Regions from separate parts of the Sphingobacterium sp. BN32 genome, predicted to be linked through region 2. Evidence: riboswitches for the same ligand, from Rfam matches in the RefSeq annotation. Region 2 holds a riboswitch; each other region holds the start of a gene.

What was found. Region 2 has a riboswitch for S-adenosylmethionine ahead of QYC40_RS15975 (methylenetetrahydrofolate reductase). Riboswitches for the same ligand answer to the same signal wherever they lie in the genome.
Region 1: another riboswitch for S-adenosylmethionine. It lies ahead of QYC40_RS08710 (5-oxoprolinase); the one in region 2 lies ahead of QYC40_RS15975 (methylenetetrahydrofolate reductase).
Region 3: another riboswitch for S-adenosylmethionine. It lies ahead of metE (5-methyltetrahydropteroyltriglutamate--homocysteine S-methyltransferase); the one in region 2 lies ahead of QYC40_RS15975 (methylenetetrahydrofolate reductase).
Region 4: another riboswitch for S-adenosylmethionine. It lies ahead of QYC40_RS10420 (O-acetylhomoserine aminocarboxypropyltransferase/cysteine synthase family protein); the one in region 2 lies ahead of QYC40_RS15975 (methylenetetrahydrofolate reductase).

The regions. Positions count from the first base shown of each region.
Region 1 is NZ_CP129963.1:2,069,829-2,075,609, reverse strand. Features, by position in the region: gene QYC40_RS08725 (low specificity L-threonine aldolase) at 1-138, opposite strand, end outside; gene QYC40_RS08720 (DUF937 domain-containing protein) at 294-968, opposite strand; gene QYC40_RS08715 (DUF2891 domain-containing protein) at 1,036-2,136, shown strand; gene QYC40_RS08710 (5-oxoprolinase) at 2,514-2,771, opposite strand; SAM-I-IV-variant riboswitch at 2,829-2,922, opposite strand; gene rpoN (RNA polymerase factor sigma-54) at 3,571-5,034, opposite strand; gene QYC40_RS08700 (transglycosylase domain-containing protein) at 5,263-5,781, shown strand, end outside.
Region 2 is NZ_CP129963.1:3,755,891-3,761,671, reverse strand. Features, by position in the region: gene QYC40_RS15985 (SusC/RagA family TonB-linked outer membrane protein) at 1-2,101, opposite strand, end outside; gene rimM (ribosome maturation factor RimM) at 2,457-2,984, shown strand; SAM riboswitch class I at 3,064-3,162, shown strand; gene QYC40_RS15975 (methylenetetrahydrofolate reductase) at 3,208-4,164, shown strand; gene QYC40_RS15970 (DUF2723 domain-containing protein) at 4,393-5,781, shown strand, end outside.
Region 3 is NZ_CP129963.1:3,641,846-3,647,626, reverse strand. Features, by position in the region: gene ahcY (adenosylhomocysteinase) at 1-1,277, shown strand, start outside; SAM riboswitch class I at 1,643-1,742, shown strand; gene metE (5-methyltetrahydropteroyltriglutamate--homocysteine S-methyltransferase) at 1,813-4,122, shown strand; gene QYC40_RS15500 (APC family permease) at 4,212-5,594, opposite strand; gene QYC40_RS15495 (hypothetical protein) at 5,778-5,781, shown strand, end outside.
Region 4 is NZ_CP129963.1:2,470,473-2,476,253, reverse strand. Features, by position in the region: gene QYC40_RS10425 (homoserine dehydrogenase) at 137-1,318, opposite strand; gene QYC40_RS10420 (O-acetylhomoserine aminocarboxypropyltransferase/cysteine synthase family protein) at 1,382-2,689, opposite strand; SAM riboswitch class I at 2,925-3,038, opposite strand; gene QYC40_RS10415 (hypothetical protein) at 3,217-3,651, opposite strand; gene dapA (4-hydroxy-tetrahydrodipicolinate synthase) at 3,764-4,642, opposite strand; gene ligA (NAD-dependent DNA ligase LigA) at 4,671-5,781, opposite strand, start outside.

The sequences.
Region 1 (5,781 bases), 1.7 Mb from region 2:
AAATCTTTTCGCCTGTTCACTGATGCGATCGTATCCATACCCTGCCTCTTGTTGCAGGTTTGTCTCTAATAACACTTCGAGTATCCGGGGGTGTGCGCCTTCCGAATAATCGTTCTTAAAACTGACTTTGGTTCCCATTAGCTCAAAGATAGCGGAAAATAAGGGCGCAAGGGTGAAATTCAAATACTATTTGCTATCAATTGTTTTTCTGGCAAAGGTCATGCATCGTTTAAAACAAAATAGGCTGCAGCAAATCAATGCGCAGCCTGCTCTATATGTTTATGTTTTATGTCTTATTTTCCAAACATGCCAGTTAAAGCATCCAAAATTCCACCTTTAGATTCTTTGTCTTTATCTTGATTGAAGAAGTCACCAACTAGATCGCCTAAGCCACCTCCAACATTTGGCTGGGAGCTGTTTGCGCCCGCACCGCCAAGGATGTTACCAAGAATACCTCCTAAACCGCCGGATGCAGCACCCGAACCGCCTCCGCCCAAAACACTACCGATTAAATCGCCGATACCACCGCCAGAAGATCCCGCTTCACCAGCGCTTTCTTGCTTCTTCTTACCTAGGTAGCCCATAACAAGCGGAGCTACTAAAGCTAAAATTCCTGCGATTTTCTTAATATCTAATCCTGTTTTTGCCGATAAGGTTTCCTTTACGTTATCCGTGTTTCTACCAAACATATGGTTTACGATCTTATCCTCATCCTCGGTAGGGCCTTCGTTGAACAATGCACCCAAATTGTCGAAGATACTACCGTTATGTTTGCTGTCGATCGCATTTTGAATGCCATTCGCTTGCTCGGGACTTTTGTTCGCGTTGTAGTTTAAAGCAGACATCATCAAGGGTACTGCGGCAGCAACTACATACTGTGCTTTATCTTTGTCTACGCCTAATTTTTGAGAAATACTCTCTACAGCTTGGGAGCCGATATTGCCGGAAATTAAATCTGTGATATTCATGTTTTGGTTTATTTTGTTTTATTGTTATAAATTTACTGCTTATAAATCAAATATAAAGCCAAAGTAAATGCGCATAAGTACAACGATTTTAGGGTTAGTATTGATATCCGGTATTTTTAGTTCATGTCAATCGGAAACCGTTAAAAAAGAAAAAACCGAAATTGAAAAAACTCATCTTACAGCAACGCTAGCGAAAGATATCTTTGCTCTACCAATACATTGTTTACAGATAGAGTATCCGAATAAACTTGGTCAGGTTCTTGCATCGGAAGTCGATTTAAAAACACCTAAAGTCCTGCGCCCCGTGTTTTACGGATGCTACGACTGGCACTCTTCAGTCCACGGATATTGGTCTATCGTGAAGCTCATGAAGCAGTTTCCAGAACTGGACGCTAATGGAGAGGTTCGTAAAGTTCTTAATCAGCATATTACTGCTGATAATGTAATCATCGAGAAAGCTTTTTTTGAGGATAAGAATAATCTCGGGTTTGAACGTACCTACGGTTGGGCATGGCTTTTTAAATTGCAGGAGGAGCTGCACACTTGGAACGACCCGGATGCAAAACGCTGGGAGCAGGCCTTACAACCCTTAGTCGATTTACTAGTACAGCGCTACAAGGAGTATCTTCCGAAGCAACTTTACCCGATACGTACCGGGCAGCATGATAACACAGCTTTCGGTCTTTCCCTGTCGCTAGATTATGCACGTACCGTGGGCGACAAATCCTTCGAAGAAGTAATTAAAGAACATAGCCTTCGTTACTACAAACAGGATGTCAACTGTAATCTGGCATATGAACCTAGTGGAAATGACTTCCTCTCACCTTGTTTGGAAGAAGCATTTCTGATGAGCAAAGTAATGAATAAGCAGGATTATAATGCTTGGCTAAAGACATTTATGCCCGTTCTTTTTGATAAAGACTTTAAGTTAGAGCCGGCCGTAGTAAAAGATCGGACTGATGGAAAGTTAGTGCATCTAGATGGTCTAAATTACAGCCGAGCTGTCTGCTTAAAAGGAATCGTAAAACAAATCCCAGAACTGGAAGCCCTGAAAGCAATCGCTGAAAACCATATCGCATTTTCCATCGGAAATATCTCTGCAAAAGATGACTACATGGGCTCACACTGGCTAGGGACCTTTGCGTTGTATGCGCTTGCTGGGGAATAGTCTTTAGTACTTAGTATTTAGTAGTTAGTAGTTAGTAGTTAGTAGTTAGTAGTTAGACCTTGGGCGGGAATAGGAGTGATGTATTAGATGTTAGAAATTAGAGCAGCGCGCCGATTAGGCGCCTTTCTTTTTGCTGGTTTGTTTTTGAACAGGAAGAGAGAGTTTGTCTTGAATCAGGAAAGTTTGTTTTGAACCAAGAAAGGAAGGATTTAAGGATTAGCAGGATCCTGTATATCCTTTTATCTTTCCTTTCCTGGTTCAAGCCAACCTGTCATTTCATTTTCTAGCTGAAAGACAAAACCAAATCTCTAACGTAAAACATCTATTCCCGCCCTAGGTCTAAATACTAACTACTAACTACTAAATACTAACTACTATTAGATTGCAACCAGTCTATTCGCTTCCAAGCGTACTGCTACTCGTTGTATCAGTGTGATTCCATCTTCCTTCGAGATAATTGCCGAAAGATCAATTCCTCTTTTTGATAATGCAGATAATAAGGCAGTGCGAAATGCAGATTTACTTGTTCCCCAATTTGTTTTTACGATGTCGTTGTTGAGAATGACAAGTTCTTGAGTGGAGTAGTTCTTAAACTGCTCTTCAAGGTGCTGTTGTAATGGTTTTGTGTTTGACATACAATTAAGAATTAAAAGGGTTTAACCATAATTGCATTCAGAAAGGGTGAAATAAAGCTATTGCGTTTATTTTGGCATGATACCCGTATTGTTTTACCACCGCGGTGTCTTCACTCGGTTGGTATTGCTATGGCAATTCTGAATACTCTACAAATTTAGTAGATATTATTTTAAAATTCCAAATTTTTCAAAAAAAATATTTTTCAGGATGATCTGAAGCATGTAGGGAGAGGCAAGATGCTTCAAATGATACTAGTAGATATATGGCTTTTATCAAAAGCTTTTTATAACCTAATAAGCGCCCTTTTGGAGCGGTTATGATTGGGTTGATAAAGGGTTAAACAATGGGTTTACATTGGGTTTGAATTGGGTATGTATTGGGTTTGCATTGGGTTTGCATTGGGTTTGAGTCGACGAAGGGTTGAGTTGCTGTTGGGTGATAGTAGTTAGTCTTTAGTATTTAGTCTCTAGTATTTAGTCTTCAGTACTTAGTACTTAGTAGTTAATATAAAGACCTAGGGCGGCATTAGATTTTTGTCTTGAACCAGGAAAGCAAGGATTTAAGGATTGACAGGATCCTGGTCTATCCTTGCATCCTTCCTTTCCTGTTTCAAGACAAACCATAGTGTCAAAACAACTGAAAAAAATATCTCCTGTCTCTTCAAAAACAATCAACCAAAAATAAAGGCGCCTAATCGGCGCCCTGCTCTAAAATCTAATATCTAACGTCTAATGTCCAAAATCTATAGCCGCCCTAGGTCTAAATACTAAGTACTAACTACTAAATACTAATCACTACCTAAAGTTCCTTCCTCAACCTCGCTACCGGAATATTCATGGCTTCGCGGTATTTTGCGACCGTTCTACGAGCGATGGAGTAACCTTTTTCTTTTAGGATTTCAGTAAGTTTTTCGTCGGCAAGTGGTTTGCGTTTGTCTTCGTTGGCGATGCATTCTTCAAGGATTTTCTTTACTTCTTTATTGGATACTTCCTCGCCAGATTCTGTTTGTATAGCTTCCGAGAAGAAAGACTTAAGCAAGAACGTGCCGAATTCCGTTTGTACGTATTTGGAGTTTGCGACGCGGGATACAGTTGAAATATCCATTTCAATGCGGTCAGCTATGTCTTTTAAGATCATAGGTTTAAGCATGCGGTCATCTCCGGTTAGGAAATACTCGTATTGATATTCCATGATGGCGTTCATGGTCTTTAGGAGTGTCTGTTGTCTTTGTTTGATGGCATCGATGAACCACTTTGCGGAGTCGAGTTTCTGTTTTACAAACTGTACCGCTTCGCGCATCTTCTTATCGTTCTTTTCCGCTTTCTCATAATGTTCAAACATCTCCTGGTAGGAGCGGGATACGCGTAGCTCAGGAGCATTTCTGCCGTTAAGCGTTAGGTGTAGCACACCGTCGTTATTGCTGATATGGAAGTCGGGGATGATATGAAGTTGTTTTCCTGCTGCTGCTCCCGAATCTCCCGGTTTGGGGTTCAGTTTAAGAATTTCATTGACAATGTCTCGCAGCTCTTCCGAATTTACGCCTAACTGCTTTTCGATTTTGTCGTAATGCTTTTTCGTAAATTCTTCCAAATAGTTTTCCACCACCTGCATGGCCTTTTGTATAATCGGGTTCTCCTGATCTTTTTTGCGTAATTGTATTGCTAAACACTCTTGTAAGCTGCGCGCCCCAATGCCCGCTGGGTCAAACTCCTGAATAATACGCAGCATTTCTTCCACATCCTTTTCTTCAACGATAACGTTCTGCGAGAATGCTAAATCGTCAATCAATGAGGGGATAGGGCGACGTAAATAACCATCGTCGTCTAAGCTGCCGATGATTTGTTGACCGATTAAGTAATCTTTATTGGAAAGGGCTAATAAATCAAGCTGGTTCTGTAAATTTTCGAAGAATGAATCTTGGATAGCGATAGGCATTTCTTTCTTATTATCATCGTCATCCGAATCGTAGCCGCCGCCATAGTCCTTATAATCATCTTCTTGTATGTATTCATCTACGGAAAATTCATCTTCGTAGCTGCTATCTTCTGCGTTAAAATCATCGTCAGGATCCTTGTCTGGATATTCCTCGACAGGCTCATTCATATTGGCCAAACTGCCGTCTTCAAGCGCAGGATTCTCTTCTAATTCTTCTTTAATACGAGCATCAAGCGATACCGTAGGCACCTGAAGAAGTTTGATAAATTGAATCTGCTGAGGCGATAATTTTTGTAATAATTTCTGCTGTAACGTTTGTTTTAACATGTCCCCGATTATAAATCATGGTAAAAATAGCGAATATTATTTAATGGAGATCAATATATTATTTTAGGGAATTGGGTTTAGGTATAATTTTTGTGGCAATACTTGTTCATTCACAAGGAGAAATGTACTTCAAAACACGAACTGTTAAAATTCGTTAATTTTTAAACCTAAGTACATTTTTAGGCGTTTTAATACAGTTTTTTCCAAAGTTTTGCTCATATTTACCTCATGTTTAGACGGGTTAAAAACAAATTCTTGCGTATCGCACTGATAATTATCTATTTTGTTATTTTATTTACTTGCGCGGTACAAATCAACTTTCTAGGCCTGTTTGGAGCATGTCCCACGAAGAAAGAGATTTTGTTGCCCAGCTTAAATGTATCCTCAGAACTCTATACTGCAGACTCCGTTTTAATTGGTCGCTATTACAAACAAGATCGCGATCCGGTTCCTTTCGATAGTATTTCTCCCAATATCATTAACGCATTAATTGCGACAGAGGATGTGCGTTTTTATAAGCATAATGGCGTGGATGTTATTGGCTTATTCGGCGGCGTATTGTCTACGGTAGGAGGAAGCGATCGTGGAGCAAGTACCATTACCCAGCAGTTGGCGAAAAACCTATACCGAACTCGATATAAAGATTCACAAGGCTTACTCGGTAAGATTCCTGGCGTGGGAATTATCGTGACGAAGTACAAAGAATGGATGACGGCATTCAAGCTCGAGAATAAGTACAGCAAACAA
Region 2 (5,781 bases):
TTAAGCGTAAGCGATTGTTGAAGAATCCCGCGTCTACTCCTACGCCTGCTGTATAGGTGTTTTCCCATTGTAGGTTTGGATTTCCGATTTGACTAATCAATGCCCCCGGCGTGCCGTTGTAGCCTGATTGGGAGGTAATGGCATAAAGATCGTACTGTGGATAAAGGGATGTTGGTTTATTACCTACAGAACCGTATGCTGCGCGAAGTTTTAAGTTATTGATTTTATCAACATTGAACCAGCTTTCGTTATGGATGTTCCAGGCTCCACTGATGGAGAAGAAATTACCATATTTTACGTCGGTACCGAAGTTGGAAGCACCATCTCTACGGAAGGACGCTTGTGCTAAATAGCGGTTGTCGTATGCATAGTTTGCATTAGCTAAATAAGACTGCGTTGCCCACTCATTGATTGATCCCTTTGTGCGCTCTGGTTTAGCAACAACATCCAATACTTCGAAACCAGGTAAGAAGCCTGTTCCATAGATATCAATGATCTTTTCGTTGAAATCGTTGAATTCATAAGCAACAATACCATTCAATGCATGCTTGTCCCAAGTTTTGTTGAAACGTAATAATTGGTTGGTATAGCGGCGTGTATTATCCAAACGATATTCCGAGATACGCCCCAAGACGCTCTGACCTCCATTTGAACGTGGATCTGTGTAGCCCGATGAAGAATATAAATTCGTGCGGTAACTGTTCACCGAAGAGAATGTCAACCAATCTGTTAATCTAACATCGAAGTCAAAGTTACCTTGCAATTCGTAGTTCGTCGTTGCAGATTTATTCCATTGCAAGTCGTATAAGTAGTTTGTACTTGCGTTGTTTACCCATCCGCTGTAACGGTGTGGCACTAGATTTCCGTTCGCATCGTATGGACTATCCCAAGGTAGGTTAGTCACCATCGCACCTGTATCATATTGTCTATCGTCTGTTCCTCGACGGGCTGCAACGATGGAAGGTTTGATGCTTAACCATTCAAAAGGCTTGTATACTGTATTCAAACGGATGTTGTAACGGTCGTACTCAAAACCTTTGACAGCACCTAATTCATTGTAATATCCTAAGGAAAGGAATGATTGCAATGTTTCATTACCTCCTTGTAGGGAGATGTTGTGGTTTTGGGTGAAGCCATTGCGCGTTGCAACATCCCACCAATCGAAGTTTGAGTTTCTCAGCTCTTCATTCCATCTAGGGAATTTGATATCGCTTGCGTTTTGGAAAGATGCGAAGTAATCATATAATTCTGCTCCGTTCATCATCTGCAAATTTCCATTCGTCAACTGGTTGAAACCTAGTTTTGTTGAATAGGTTAGTTGCATTTTCTGTGATCTTGGCGCTTTCGTTGTCACGACCACAACACCGTTAGCTCCTTGGGAACCATAAAGTGATGTTGAAGCAGCATCTTTCAAGACCGTTAGGTTGGCAATATCATCTGGGTTTAAATCGCCAGGACCGTAGCCCACGATTACCCCATCGATTACCCAAAGTGGGCTAGTTACACCGTTTACCGAGGCTTGTCCGCGGATAACAACTGCACCGCGTGTTCCCGGTTTACCGGTGCTTGGTGCAACATATACACCAGCAGCTTTACCGTTCAACATGTTCTCCACAGAAGGGGTCGTCACGTCTCTAAGCTTTTGGCCGCTCACATTTTGCAATGCACCAGTTAAGCTTTCTTTCTTTTGCTGAATACCATAACCCACCACTACGACCTCATCTAAAGAATTTACTGATTCTTCCAAATTGATGGTCATGTTGTTGGATTCGATTTTCCGCTCTACCTTTTCATAACCTACAGCAGAAATAATTAGCGTTTGGCCAATTTTGGCATCGATCGAGAAAGCACCATTTTCGTCTGTTGAAGAGATGATTTTCGGATTTTCTTTCACGCTGATGGTGACAGCGGATAATGCTCCTGTTGCACCTTTGATCGTACCGGTTATTACTTCTTGGAAAGCAACGGCATGGATCGAGCTGGATTCCTTGAGGTTAGATGCAAGCACGGCATCGGGAGTAAGTAGGGCTAATGTCAGCACAGATGTAATTGGATAAAATGTACTGGCAAGAAATGCCCTGGATAATCTTTTTTTGCACATAAGTGTCGTGTTTAATAAAAGTAGATTTTGGCTACACAATTTAGTATTGTTGCGACAATATTAACTTTTTGTAAATAGAATGCTATATGCTTTTTGAACTCAAACGTTTGCGTATTTTGATGCAAACGATTGCATATGCAACAGCGTGTAAATATCGTTTTTGGTGAATACGTAACATTTTGGTAACATTAGGTTGTTTTAACAACTAGTTGTCAATCGATTAGATGGTCGCCTTTTACCTGATTTTTATATCTTTTTGATTTTCCTAATTGTTAAATTTCAGAGTGATCGTCTAGCTTTCGCAAGGCGTTTTATTGTCCGATTATTTCTGTATTTTTGCATTTTAATTCAGGCTATGACAATCGATCAAACATTCTATATAGGTTACATAAGTAAAACCCGCGGGTTGAAAGGAGAAGTTCAATTATTCTTTGAATTTGAGGACTATATGGATTTGGATTTTGATGTTTTGTTTCTCGAGGTCAACAAGAAGTTAGTACCCTATTTCGTTGATACGCTGAAGATGTATAATAATAGTACGGCCTACGCTACTTTTGAGGATATTGACCATATCGATAAGGCGCACCCCTTGATCCGCAAGAAAATGTATTTGCCCTTGGATCAGAAACCTGAGCGTGATCCTGATGATTTCCGATATACAGACTTGGTAGGCTATGTTGCGATAGAAGAGGAGGAGGGTGAGTTGGGCGAGATTACGCAGGTGCAAGAGATGCCGCAACAGTTTATTGCTACCGTAGATATGGATGGCACGGAAGTGATGTTTCCATTGAACGAAAACTTCATTGTAGGGATAGATCCTGAGGAACAGGTTGTTGTACTTCGACTTCCTGAAGGACTGATCGATATGTATTTCGAGCAATAGAACGAGGTTTTCGTTATTTTTCCATTTTATTTTCTGGTTTTCATTTTGAGTTCTTGCTTCTATTAGCGATATTAGCCCTCGCTTATAGAGAAAGGCAGAGGGACTAGACCCGCTGAAGCCTTAGCAACCTGTCCCTTGACAAGGTGCTAAATTCTACCCCGTTAGGGAAAGATAAGCTGAAACTCAGGTATCGCTGCGTTTTCTCTAAGCCTAAAGGAAATTTATGAAAATCGTAGACCACATTAAGAACGCAAAGGGGAAGACCCTATATTCATTTGAGTTATTGCCGCCGGCAAAAGGACAGGGAATCCAGAGTATTTTCAAGACAATGGATGAACTAATGGAGTTCAATCCGCCTTTTATCGATGTTACTTACCATCGCGAGGATTACTTGTATAAGCAGCATTCCAGTGGTTTGTTAGAGCGTGTTGCCTATAGGAAGCGTCCCGGCACAGTTGCTATCTGTGCTGCGATTATGAGTAAGTACAAGGTGGATGCGGTTCCGCATTTGATCTGTGGCGGTTTCACGAAGGAGGAAACGGAGAATGCTTTAATCGATCTTAACTTCTTGGGTATTGATAATGTCTTAGTACTGCGTGGCGACGCGAGAAAAGGCGATTCAGACTTTATCCCTACCGTCGGTGGGCATGCCTACGCAACGGATCTTTTGGAGCAGGTGGTGGATATGAACAACGGTCGTTATCTGCATGAGGATATCGAGAGCTCGGCGAAGACCGATTTCTGTATCGGTGTGGCGGGTTATCCGGAGAAGCACTTCGAGGCGCCAAACTTCAACACCGATTTTAAATGGTTGAAGAAGAAGGTAGAGATGGGCGCAGAATTTATTGTTACACAGATGTTTTTCAACGTAGAGAAGTATAAGGAATTTGTGACGAAGTGTCGCGAGCATGGCATCAATGTTCCGATTATCCCGGGCCTAAAACCGTTGACCACGAAGAACCAACTAATCACGCTTCCTCGTATCTTCCACTTGGATATTCCTGAGGAATTGAGTGATGCTGTGGATGCGTGTAAAACAAATGCCGATGTACGTCAGGTAGGTGAGGAATGGTTGGTTCAGCAGTGTAAAGAGCTGATTGAGTTTGGCGCGCCAGTTTTGCATTTCTATACCATGAGTAATCCGGGGCCAACGAAGAAGATTGTGCAGAAGTTGGTTTAGCATTAGAGATTAGATTTTAGACATCAGATATTAGAGCGTGGAGCCGATGTTTTAGACTCGGTTTTGTGATATAAGATAGAAGAGCCAAGACGAGAGTCTTGGTTTTTTATTTTTAATATTTTATTGGGCGAGTTGTTTGGGGGCTTGATTTCTGTTAAAATTTGTTAAGCGGAGTGCAGTTGCTGCTTTTCAGTTTATCTTTATTCCGAAAAACTAACCTTTACTCTTATGAGCTTTCAAAAACTTAATAACCTTCTCGGCTGGAGCTGTGGAATCCTGGCAACAATAGTTTATATATTGAGTGTTGAAAAATCCAGCAGCTGGTGGGATACGGGCGAATTTATTGCTTCGGCGCATAAATTAGAGGTTGTTCATCAACCTGGAGCACCATTGTTTCTGATGATACAGAATGTGTTTTCGAATTTTGCAATGGGGGATGTCAGTAAAGTGGCTTATTGGATGAACATTGGTTCGGCAATTTTCAGTGGGTTGACCATTGTTTTTTTATTTTGGACAATCAGCGCGATTGCGAAGAAGCTGGTTTTGCAAGATGGGGAATGGACTTCGGCAAAGTTATATCAAGTTTTGGGTGCCGCGATTGTCGGATCATTAGCTTATAGTTTTACAGATTCTTTTTGGTACTCGGCAGTGGAGTCGGAGGTGTATTCAATGTCGTCGCTATGTACCGCCGTTGTGTTTTGGTTGGCGTTGAAATGGGATGCGAGAGCCGACGAAGCGGATAGCAATAAGTGGTTATTGGCCATTGCCTATGTGATGGGGCTTTCCATCGGCGTGCATTTGTTGAATCTGCTGACTATCCCAGTCATCGCTTTGATGATTTACTTCCGCAAGACGAGTAAGGTCGAGTGGAAGGGGATTGCTAAATCCTTAGGTTGGGGCGTATTGGCCTTAGCATTTGTGCTATGGGGTGTTATTCAGTATAGCGTTCGCTTTGCTGCTAATTTCGATCTTTTCTTTGTTAATAGTCTGGGGCTTCCGATTGGATCGGGTGTGGCGTTTTTCATCGCGCTATTAGTCGGAGGGATTGTCTTCGGGCTTTATTATGCGAGTCGTAAGGCAAAGCCGATTATGCATTTGGCGCTGTTGAGTTTGAGCTTTATCTTTTTAGGATTCGGGTCGTATAGTTTGTTGCTGATCCGCGCACAAACCAATATATCGTTGAATAATTATGATCCGGATAATGCATTTAATTTATTGAGTTATCTAAGTCGAGAGCAATATCAATCGGAGCCTTTATTTAAAGGGCAGAGTTTCGATGCTCGTCCTATCGATATGACTACGGGTTCGACCTATCGAAAGGATGCTGATCGCTATACCAAGATTAGCAGCAATAACCGCTATGTGTATGACAAGGAGATGTTGTTTCCAAGGATATATAGCGATAAGCATGCTGCATTTTATCGTCAGTATTTAAATATTCCTGAAGGGCAATCGCCTACTATGGGTGATAATTTGAAGTTCTTCTTCAATTATCAGTTGAACCATATGTATGCTCGTTATTTTCTGTGGAACTTTGTTGGCCGTCAGAACGATGTCCCTAGTCAGGGGCAGGTTTATGCGGGCAATTGGTTGTCGGGAATTACATTTCTTGATAAT
Region 3 (5,781 bases), 110 kb from region 2:
AAGATATCTCTTTAGCAGAATGGGGTCGTAAAGAAATAGAATTGGCAGAAGCAGAGATGCCAGGATTAATGAGCCTTCGTAAAGAGTTTGGTGCTTCTAAACCTTTAAAAGGTGCTCGTATTGCCGGCTGTTTGCACATGACGATTCAGACTGCTGTGTTAATCGAGACATTGGTAGAATTAGGTGCAGATGTATCTTGGTCATCATGTAACATCTTCTCAACACAAGATCATGCGGCTGCGGCAATCGCTGCAGCGGGAATTCCGGTTTACGCCTGGAAAGGGATGAACGAAGAGGAATTCAACTGGTGTATTGAGCAGACTTTATTCTTCGGCGAAGAACGTCAACCTTTAAATATGATTTTAGATGATGGTGGTGATTTGACCAATATGGTGTTCGATCAATTCCCTGAGTTAATCGATGGCATCAGAGGTCTTTCTGAAGAGACTACAACCGGCGTGCACCGTTTATACGAGCGCATGAAAAACGGTACATTGCACTTACCAGCAATCAACGTAAATGACTCGGTTACTAAATCGAAATTTGATAATAAATATGGCTGCCGCGAATCTTTAGTAGATGCGATCCGTCGCGCTACAGACTTAATGTTAGCAGGAAAAGTTGCGGTTGTAGCAGGTTACGGCGATGTGGGTAAAGGTTCTGCAGAATCGTTACGTTCAGCGGGAGTTCGCGTAATCGTTACGGAAATTGATCCTATCTGTGCGTTGCAAGCAGCAATGGAAGGTTTCGAAGTGAAGAAAATGGCTGATGCGATCGTTGAAGCTAATATCGTTGTAACGACGACAGGTAACAAGGATATCGTTCGTCCAGAACACTTCAAAGCAATGAAAGATAAAACAGTTGTTTGTAATATCGGACACTTCGATAATGAAATCGATGTTGCTTGGTTAAACGAAAACTACGGATCGACTAAAGTGGAAATCAAACCGCAAGTTGATAAATATACCATCGACGGTAAAGATATTATCTTATTAGCTGAAGGCCGTTTAGTAAACTTAGGCTGTGCGACTGGTCACCCTTCTTTCGTGATGTCAAACTCGTTCACTAACCAAACGCTTGCGCAACTGGAGTTGTGGACTAATACAGACCAATACGAAAAACAAGTGTACACACTTCCTAAACACCTAGATGAGAAAGTTGCTCGTTTGCACTTAGCTCATATCGGTGTAGAATTAGAGGAACTAACACAAGAACAAGCAGCCTATATCGGTGTTACCGTAGAAGGTCCTTACAAACCGGAAGCGTATCGTTACTAGATTTTAGAATCTAGATTTTAGATATTAGATGTAAGATTTTAGAACCTGCAGCAATGCAGGTTCTTTTTTTTGGTTTGTTTTGAAATAGTATTTAGTATTTAGTACTTAGTATAAAGACCTATGGTGGGCAATTTGTCCCTCACTTTTACCGCATGCCAAATATCCTGTCAATCCTTGAATCCTTCGTTTCCTGCTTCAAGACAGGTTCTCTTATCTAATGCCTAAAAATGGTTTTCCGCCCTAGGTCTAACTACTAACTACTAAATACTAACTACTTTTTTTGTTCAAACAAGAGTCTAATGTCTAAAATCTAATATCTAAAATCTTTTTTTGTTTTATTCAAATCTTCTCCATATCTTAGCCGTCGCTTATAGAGAAAGGCAGAGGGAATAGACCCGATGAAGCCTTAGCAACCTGTCTCTTGACAAGGTGCTAAATTCTACCTTTAAAAAGGAATGATAAGCCAAGTTCACTAGTCCTAAGTGGCCTTCTCTAGCAAAGTAAAATAGTAGATTAAAAATTTATTCAATACTGTATGTTATTAACGAACAACTTAGGTTACCCACGTGTGGGTGCATTCCGCGAGCTAAAGAAAGCTAACGAAGCTTACTGGGCGAAAAAAATTAGCGCGGAAGAATTATTGCAAGCTGGACTGAAAATCCGTGAAGGCAACTGGAAGACTCAACAAGAGGCGGGTATCGATTTGATCCCATCAAATGACTTCTCTTTTTACGATCAAGTATTAGACTTATCTTTAACTGTAGGTGCAATCCCTGCTCGTTACAATTCATTATTAAATAAAATCGATCGCCAATATAACTTAGACTTATATTTTGCGATGGCACGTGGTTTCCAAGAGGGTGGCGTAGATGTTACGGCTATGGAAATGACAAAATGGTTCGACACGAACTACCACTATATCGTTCCTGAGTTTGTAAAAAACCAAGAATTCAAATTAACTTCTGAAAAATTCTTAAGCGAATATAACGAAGCTAAACAATTGGGTATCGAAACTAAGCCAGTTGTCCTTGGCCCAATCTCTTACTTATTATTAGGTAAAGAAAAAGAATCAGGATTTAACCGTATCGACCTTATCGACAACTTACTTCCTGTATACGAAGAAATCTTATCAAAATTAGCGGAAGCTGGTGCTCAATACGTTCAAATCGACGAGCCTTTCTTAGCGCTTGATATTGATGATGCTACTCGCGCATTGTACGGTAAAGTTTTTGAAAAACTTGCTGCTGCTGCGAAAGGCGTTAAATTAATCGTTGCTACTTATTTCGAAGCGCTACGTGACAACGAAGACACAGCAGTTAGTCTTCCGGTTCACGCTTTACACCTAGACTTGGTTCGTGGTGAAAATCAGCTTGACACTATATTATCAAAAGTTCCAGCTTCATTGACTTTATCTTTAGGTATTGTTGAAGGAAGAAACATCTGGAAAAATGACTACGAAAACTCTTTAGTAAAAATCAAACAAGCAGTAGATGCTTTAGGAAAAGACCGCGTATGGGTTGCTCCTTCATCATCATTATTGCACGTTCCTTTCGATTTAGATAACGAGCATAACGAAGAGTCGCTTCCTAAAGAAGTTAAAAACTGGTTAGCATTTGCTAAACAAAAGTTAGCGGAAGTTAAAGACTTAGCCGTATTAGCAGATGGTGAAGTTGATGCTGCGACGCAAGAGCGTTTCGAAGCAAACAAAGCTGCTGCAGAAAGCCGTCGTACATCGCCATTAATCCACAAACCTGAAGTTAAAGAGCGCGTTAATAACATTACTGATGAAGACGCAAAACGTACTTCAGGCTTCGATGCTCGTAAAGCTGCTCAACAAGCGAAATTTAACTTGCCAGGATTCGCAACAACAACAATCGGTTCATTCCCACAAACGAAAGATGTTCGTAAATGGAGAGCTGACTTGAAAAAAGGTGCAATCACACAAGAGCAATACGACAAAGAGATCGCAGAAGAAACTGAAAGAACAATCCGTTTACAGGAAGAATTAGATATCGATGTATTAGTACACGGTGAATTCGAGCGTAACGACATGGTTGAGTACTTCGGTGAGCAATTAGCAGGATACGCATTCACACAAAACGGATGGGTTCAATCATACGGTTCTCGTTGTGTTAAACCTCCGGTAATTTATGGTGATGTGTACCGTCCTGAAGATATGACTGTACGTTGGTCAGCATATGCACAATCATTGACTAACCGTCCAGTGAAAGGGATGTTAACAGGTCCTGTTACGATCTTACAATGGTCTTTCGTACGTAACGATCAACCTCGTTCGACAACGACATACCAAATCGCTTTAGCTATTCTTGACGAAGTTCAAGCATTAGAAAAAGCAGGTATCAAGATTATTCAAATTGATGAGCCAGCAATTCGCGAAGGTTTACCATTGCGTAAAGGTGATCAACAAGCATATTTAGATTGGGCTGTACGTTCATTCCGCGTTTCTTCGTCAAACGTTGATGATGATACACAGATCCACACGCACATGTGTTATTCAGAATTCAACGATATCATCCAAGATATCGCTGCAATGGATGCTGACGTGATCACAATCGAGACTTCACGTTCTCAAATGGAATTATTAGATGCATTTGCTGACTTTAAATATCCTAACGATATTGGTCCTGGTGTATATGATATCCACTCTCCACGTGTTCCTAGCACGGAAGAAATGGTGAATTTACTTCGTAAAGCAAAAGCGGTAGTTCCTGCTGAGCAATTATGGGTTAACCCTGACTGTGGTTTGAAAACTCGTGCTTGGCCTGAGACAAAAGCTGCACTAGAATCTATGGTGGAAGCCGCTAAGATTTTAAGAGCTGAATAAACTTAGCTTGTAGTAATATAAAATATCGTATGAAACGGTCTGCGTAGTGATATGCAGACCGTTTTTTTGTGCTATTTCCGGCGACTATGCTATTTATTTGCTCGTATGCTCAGGTAATAGATTGGTACACCCATCATAATGAGGATAAATCCTGGCCAGGTATAGTTCGGCTTGAACAAGATTAATAGCACACAGAATACAGTTCCTATAATGAGATAGATCAATGGCGTAATCGGATAGAGGAATGTTCTATAACTTCTTTCTAGCGTAGGTTTCTTCACGCGCAGATAGATGACGCCAAATACGGTGATCATATAGAAGATGACAATAACGAAGGACACCATATCCAATAGGTTACCGTATTGTCCACTAAGGCACAGTAGGGATGCCCATATCCCTTGTAACCACAGCGATCTTTCGGGAACATCATGCTTATTGTTCGCGATCGCCTGTTTAAGAAAAAGGCCGTCTTTTGCCATTGTCTGAAATACGCGAGCACCAGAAAGCACAATTCCATTCACACAGCCAAATGTCGAAACCATAACCAACAAGGCCATCGCAATAGTGCCACTATGTCCCAGCAGCTTTTCAGCCGCTGCTACGGCAACCCTGTCGTTTGCCGCAAATGCAATCTCATCGCGGTTGAGTGCTGAGAGATAAACATAATTACAGAATAGATACAAGACCATGACTAAGGTGGTCCCAATCACCATAGAACGCACGACATCACGTTTGGGGTTCTTCATTTCACCAGCTACAAAGGTCACATTCTCCCATGCTACGCTACTGAAAATGGAACCTACCATTGCAGCAGCGATTCCTCCCATCAGTGTAGCCCCAGAAATACTAGTCCAGCCTTCCCCTTTTAGATTTTGAAAGGCATGCCATCTGTAGGAAATGTTTTCGAAGAAGAAATTTGATTTTATTAAATAGACGCCCCCAATTATTAGCAGGATCAAAGCAATGATTTTAGAGGATGTAAAAAGAAACTGTACGATTTTTCCGCTCTGTATTCCCTTTGTATTGATATAGGTCAGCAGGAGTATGACGAGAATAGCGAGGATCTGCATCCAGGTGATCATGAAACTGCCGTTTTGGTAAAGCGGAGGGGCATCATTTAGTTGCGGGAAGAGGTAGCCCGTAAATTTGCCAAAGGCAACTGCGACGGCTGCAATTGTTCCCGTCTGAATAACAGCGAACAAGCTCCAGCCATAAAGAAAGCCCGTCATTTTACCGAAGGTTTCTGTGAGATAGGTATATTGTCCGCCTGCTTTTGGGAACAGCGAGGAGAGCTCGCCATAACATATTGCGGCTGCAATGGTTGCAATGCTGGTAATCAACCATACGGCAATAAGCCAATATCCGGAGCCAAGTTGTCGCATCATATCTGAGCTCACAATGAAGATACCACTACCTATCATCGAACCCATGACAATCATGATTCCATCCCAGAGGGATAATTGTTTTTTCATTATTTAGGATTTATAAAAATAAACGTACAAATAAATTGAAACAAATTAAGGGGGAGTCTAAAATTTTAGCTTACTGACTCACACCGGTTTATCGCAACTTTCGAATAGCAAGTCGTTGGAAAGAATAGAATAGCTCAAACTATTTGTTATCGTTATTGTTTTGAAATAAAAGAAGAAAACAATATGA
Region 4 (5,781 bases), 1.3 Mb from region 2:
ATGCCTTTGTGATGACATAAAAACGTTCATGTTTTCTTTGGAAAACCAACAGGGATGAAAGTTCTTGATGGCCTCTGGAAACAGATACTTGCAGAAAAAAAAGCGCAATAATTATTGCGCTTTCTCCTTTTCAATTTTAGATTATTTCGGCTATGAAATTTCCTTTCTGGTGAATCACGGCTCTTTTATCGATTATTTCCTGAATATTTATTGTTCCAATCACATATTTGTGATTTTCACTGTAAAAACGTTCAGAAATATTGATGAAATTGATGTTTTCTAAGACATCTTCATCATCATATCTGAAATATACGGATATTTTGTAGTCTTTTGTATACTCAACTTGCTGTGCATCCAAATGTTTTTTGTATTCGTAGCGGTAATCATAGCGTAACGCCGTGATATCCGATAATACAGCAGAGCCTGTTGGGTGGCCGCCAGCACCTTTTCCTAAGAAAAATTGCTCATCGGCAAAGGCTGCTTTCACCAATACGCCGTTATACTCATTTTCTACGTTGTACAGGATATTGCTCTTTTTGATGAACTTCGGTAGGACATAGAGAACGACTTGATGATTATCAACTTCTTTAGCTAGTGGAATCAGCTTAATCTTATAATCTTTCTCACGTGCGTAACGAATATCCGCATCGCCTAGGGTGTCGATACCTAAGTTAAGGATTTCGTCCGGGTTGATATAAAGACCATAAGCATGCGAAGCAACAATCGCTAACTTAAACTTAGGATCAAAGCCTCCCACATCCAAGGTAGGGTCGGTCTCTGCAAAACCTAAATCCTGTGCTTTCTTTAAAGCAACATCGTAGCTTTGATCTTCGTTGAATATTTTAGAAAGAATATAATTTGATGATCCATTGAAAATACCGCTCACCGAGTGCAATAATTCGTTGTCATAATATTCCTCCAGATTACGGATGATCGGAATACTTCCGCAAACCGCACCTTCATATAATAGCGAAGTACCATACTGATGTTGAATCTCAACAAGCTCTTCTAAATGCGTAGCAATCATTTTCTTGTTTGCTGACACAACGTTCTTGCCAGTAGATAAGGCACGCTTCGTGATCTCAAATGCCGCATCAGCATCGTCGATTAACTCGACAACGGTATTGATTTCCGGATCTTCTAATATAGCGTTTGCATCGGTAGTGAATAGTTCAGCTGGAAGGCTTCTTTTCTTATCAGGATTTTTGATAACAAATTTCTTAATCTCTAGATTTAAATCCTTCGTCTTGATAATATCGTATAATCCTTGGCCGACAACGCCGAAACCAAACATCCCGATAACAAGTTTTTTACTCATGGTATTCTTTTAGTGTTCTTTTTTCGTTTTTTAATTTAATCTGCGATCTATTGATGCTGATACCTATTTGATTTTCTCAAAAGCTTGCTCTAAATCTGCTTTGATATCGTCGATGTGCTCAATACCTACAGATAGTCTTAGCTGTCCTGGAAGAACGCCGGCTTTCGCTTGATCTTCAGCGCTCAACTGCTGATGCGTAGTTGCAGCAGGGTGGATAATCAAAGTCTTTGCATCCCCAACATTCGCTAAGTGGCTGATCAATTGCAAAGCATCGATAAAGTCGTTCGCTTTCTCCACGCCGCCCTTAACAGTGAATGACAACACTGCTCCGTATCCATTCTTCAAATACTTCTGCGCATTCTGATGATACGGATGGTTCTTCAATCCAGGATAGCTTACTTTCTCCACTTGTGGATGAGCATCTAACCATTGTGCAATCTCCAAAGTATTATCCACATGGCGTTGTACGCGTAGGGATAGGGTTTCTAAGCCTTGTACCAATAGGAAAGAGTTGAATGGAGATAGGGCAGGGCCGAAGTCTCTTAAGCCTTCCACGCGCGCTCTAATAGCAAATTGTATATTTCCAAAAGGACCATTCTCACCAAATACATCTGAGAACACTAATCCATGATATCCTTCGGATGGTTCAGAGAATTGCTTGAATTTTCCATTGCCCCAGTTGTAGTTACCACCATCGATGATCACACCGCCGATACTCGTACCATGGCCACCGATCCATTTTGTAGCGGATTCAACAACTACGTTCGCTCCATGCTCCAATGGCTTAAACAAATATCCACCAGCACCGAATGTATTGTCAACGATCAATGGAAGGTCATGTTTTTTCGCAACAGCAGCGATGCGGTCGAAATCCGGGATGTTATAGCTCGGATTACCGATCGTTTCTACGTAGATAGCTTTCGTTTTATCGTCGATTAAAGCCTCAATTTTATCAGCGTCGGTATCTTCTGCAAAGCGAGCTTCGATGCCTAAGCGTTTGAAAGAAACTTTAAACTGGTTGTATGTACCACCGTAGAGGTTTGCACCCGATACAAAGTTATCACCAGCCTCTAAAATGTTGGTTAAAGCGATGAACTGTGCAGCTTGTCCCGAAGCTACAGCAACTGCGGCAACACCTCCCTCTAATGCAGCGATGCGTTTTTCAAACACATCCGTTGTCGGGTTCATGATGCGGGTATAGATATTTCCGAATTGTTTTAATGCGAATAGATTAGCACCGTGCTCTGCATTCTCAAATACATAAGACGATGTTTGGTAGATTGGCAATGCTCTAGATCCAGTAGTAGGGTCTACTTCTTGTCCTGCATGTACCTGTAATGTTTCAAATTTTAAGTTCTTAATATCAGCCATTGTTGTAATTTTTTAAAATGATAAATAATGAATTATGTTCTTTTGTCGCTAAGCTTTGGTCGTCATGTAAAGATATAAGAATTCCTTATCCAAGGAATCTGGGAATACCGACGACTAGCGCATTCGTGAACAGGTGTTCACGACGAAAAAGATAGTAAGGGAAGAATTGCTAGCAGGTTTGCCGCTAGAAAATCCAATAAAAGAATTTGTAAATGTTGAAGTCATAGTCTTTTGTCATTTATATGCTCCTCAGCTTAATTGCTTTGGACAGGAATTGGCACCTTTTCAATCGTTATTGAAGGTTGCCAGTGGGTCTTTGAGCCAGTCTCTCGCCACTTCTTTATAAATCAAGACCAATCGTAATGATGGGTTTTGATTAGGTACCAATTGCTTGGCACTGCGCAAATATACATCGCTAAAATCAATTATGCAATGTTTTTTTAATAAACAAGCTTCTGAATGCGATAAGTATTGAAAATATCGAACTCAGAAGCTTGCAAAAATATCAATCTGATAATAGCCTCAGCTTAATAAGAACCGGATTTTAAATCGCGCATTTGGATAATTTGGTCTACCACGTAGACTGTATTTCCTCGCCATGGTAACACACCACGGTATTCCTTATAGTGAAGATCGAATACCTTTCCACTATTTACTTCTAAAATACGGTATATTGAATCGTTCTCTACGGAAAACTCAAACTGATTGCTCGTTAATCCTGTGCCGGTTTTCGTTGCGCCAAAACCCTCTTGAATCAGTTTTCCTTCGTACGTTTTAAAGATATTGCCTTTCTTCACGGCATAGTTCAAGACGCCGGATTTTACACCCTCACCAAAAACATTGTAGTAATTCCAATAGACCCAACCTGCAACGATTAGGACAACGATTAATAGTGTCCAGCTGATGAACTTGCCGATCATTGATCCGCCTTTCTTAGGCTGTTGGTTTGTTGTGGTTTCCATGTTATGTTATTTATTTGTCTGCAATCCGCAAAAAAGATACCTAAAATAAAAACTTTACGCGAAAAGAAATCCATTAGTAGCTGTATCTCTGCAAATGATTAAGAAACAAATACTAGGAAAGTTTTTTGATCTCCAGATCTATGCCTTCTTGTGTCTGTTTTCCAACAGGTACCAACGGTAATCGAACGATGTCATCACCATAACCTTTCTGTTTCAGGATGTATTTTACACCTGCAGGATTTCCTTCGATAAAACATAGGTCGGTAATGCGCAGAAGATCCGAATGTATGATTCTTGCTTGCTCAAAATTACCTTCTAAACATAGGTGAGCTAATGCAGAAACCTTGTTCGGATAAGCATTTCCAACAACTGAGATAATACCTACAGCACCCAAAGCGATCATCGGCAGGGTAGCAGGGTCATCACCGGAAATCAACATGAAGTCCGCCGGCTTATCGCGAAGAATCTCGCTGAACTGCGCAAAGCTACCTGATGCCTCTTTGATGGCGACAATGTTCTTAAAATCATTTGCCAACCTCACAGTTGTTGCAGCAGTCATATTGCTGCCTGTTCTTCCTGGTACATTATATAAGATAATCGGAAGCGGAGAAACCTCAGCAATAGCTTTATAGTGCTGATAAATTCCTTCTTGCGTTGGCTTATTGTAGTAAGGAGATACTGAAAGAATGGCGATATAATCCAAAACTTCGAAAGTCTTCACTTGCTCTGCAATTTCCATGGTGTTGTTACCGCCAATGCCGGCCACCAACGGAATACGCTTATCTACATGCTTCGAAGTAAATGCCCAAACCTGCTTTCGTTCCTCCTTCGACAACGTGGCAGTTTCGCCAGTTGTTCCCAAAGAAACGATGTAATCAATTCCCCCATGAATTTGGTAGTCAATCAGCCTACCTAGGGTCTCATAATCAACAGATCCGTCTGCATTAAAAGGTGTAACGATCGCTACGCCTGCTCCTTGAAGCTCATTCATTCGTATATAATTATTTAATTTATGTATTCTATTTGTTAATCATTGCCAACAGCTCGCCTTCCGAAATAATCGGAACGCCCAGCTTCTCAGCTTTTGCCAATTTCGATGGCCCCATTTTATCCCCTGCAACCAGGTAATTTAGTTTTGCAGATATTCCGCTTAACATTTTCCCGCCATGCGATTCTATCAATGCCGTAAGTTCTTCTCGAGAGTAATCGGCGAATACACCTGATATCAAGAAAGTCTGACCAGAAAGACCGTCGCCCGCAAGCACTATTTCCTTCTCTTCTATTTCAAATTGCAGACCCGCCGCTTTCAACTTCTCAATCTCTTCCCAATGCTCAGGCTGGTTCAGGTAAAAATGTATACTTTCCGCAATACGGAAACCGATATCCGGAACAGATTCTATCTCTTGTGCAGAAGCAGCTGCGATTGCATCAATATTCTTAAAATGCTGTGCTAATTTCTTCGCAACCGTCTCACCGATATGACGGATCCCCAAGCCAAATAACACTTTCTCAAATGGCTTTTGTTTCGATGCCTCCAAACCGGCTAGCATGTTGTCGATAGACTTTTGACCAAAACGTTCTAAACCTACCAACTTATCCTGATGGTCTTTCAATGCATAGAGATCGGAAATTTTAGAGACCAATCCTAAGCGGAAGAAGGTTTCGATGGTTTCATCACCAAGACCTTGCACATCCATCATCTTGCGACCGATAAAATGCTGAAGCTTTCCAACAATTTGCGGTCTGCAACCATCCTCATTCGGACAATAATGTACAGCCTCGCCTTCCTGACGGATCAGCTCGCTTCCACATTCCGGGCAATGCGTCGGGTAGACAATAGCAACAGCCCCTGCAGGACGTTTCTCGACATTCGCAGAAATAATCTTTGGGATAATTTCACCACCTTTTTCTACAAATACCGTATCGCCTTCGTGCAGATCCAAACGTGCAATTTCGTTAGCATTGTGCAGAGAAGCCCGCTTTACGGTAGTTCCCGCTAAAAGTACCGGTTGCAAATTAGCAACTGGCGTCACAGCGCCTGTTCTTCCAACCTGATAACTAATGCTCTTCAAGATGGTTTCAACACGCTCTGCTTTAAATTTATAAGAGATTGCCCAACGTGGAGACTTT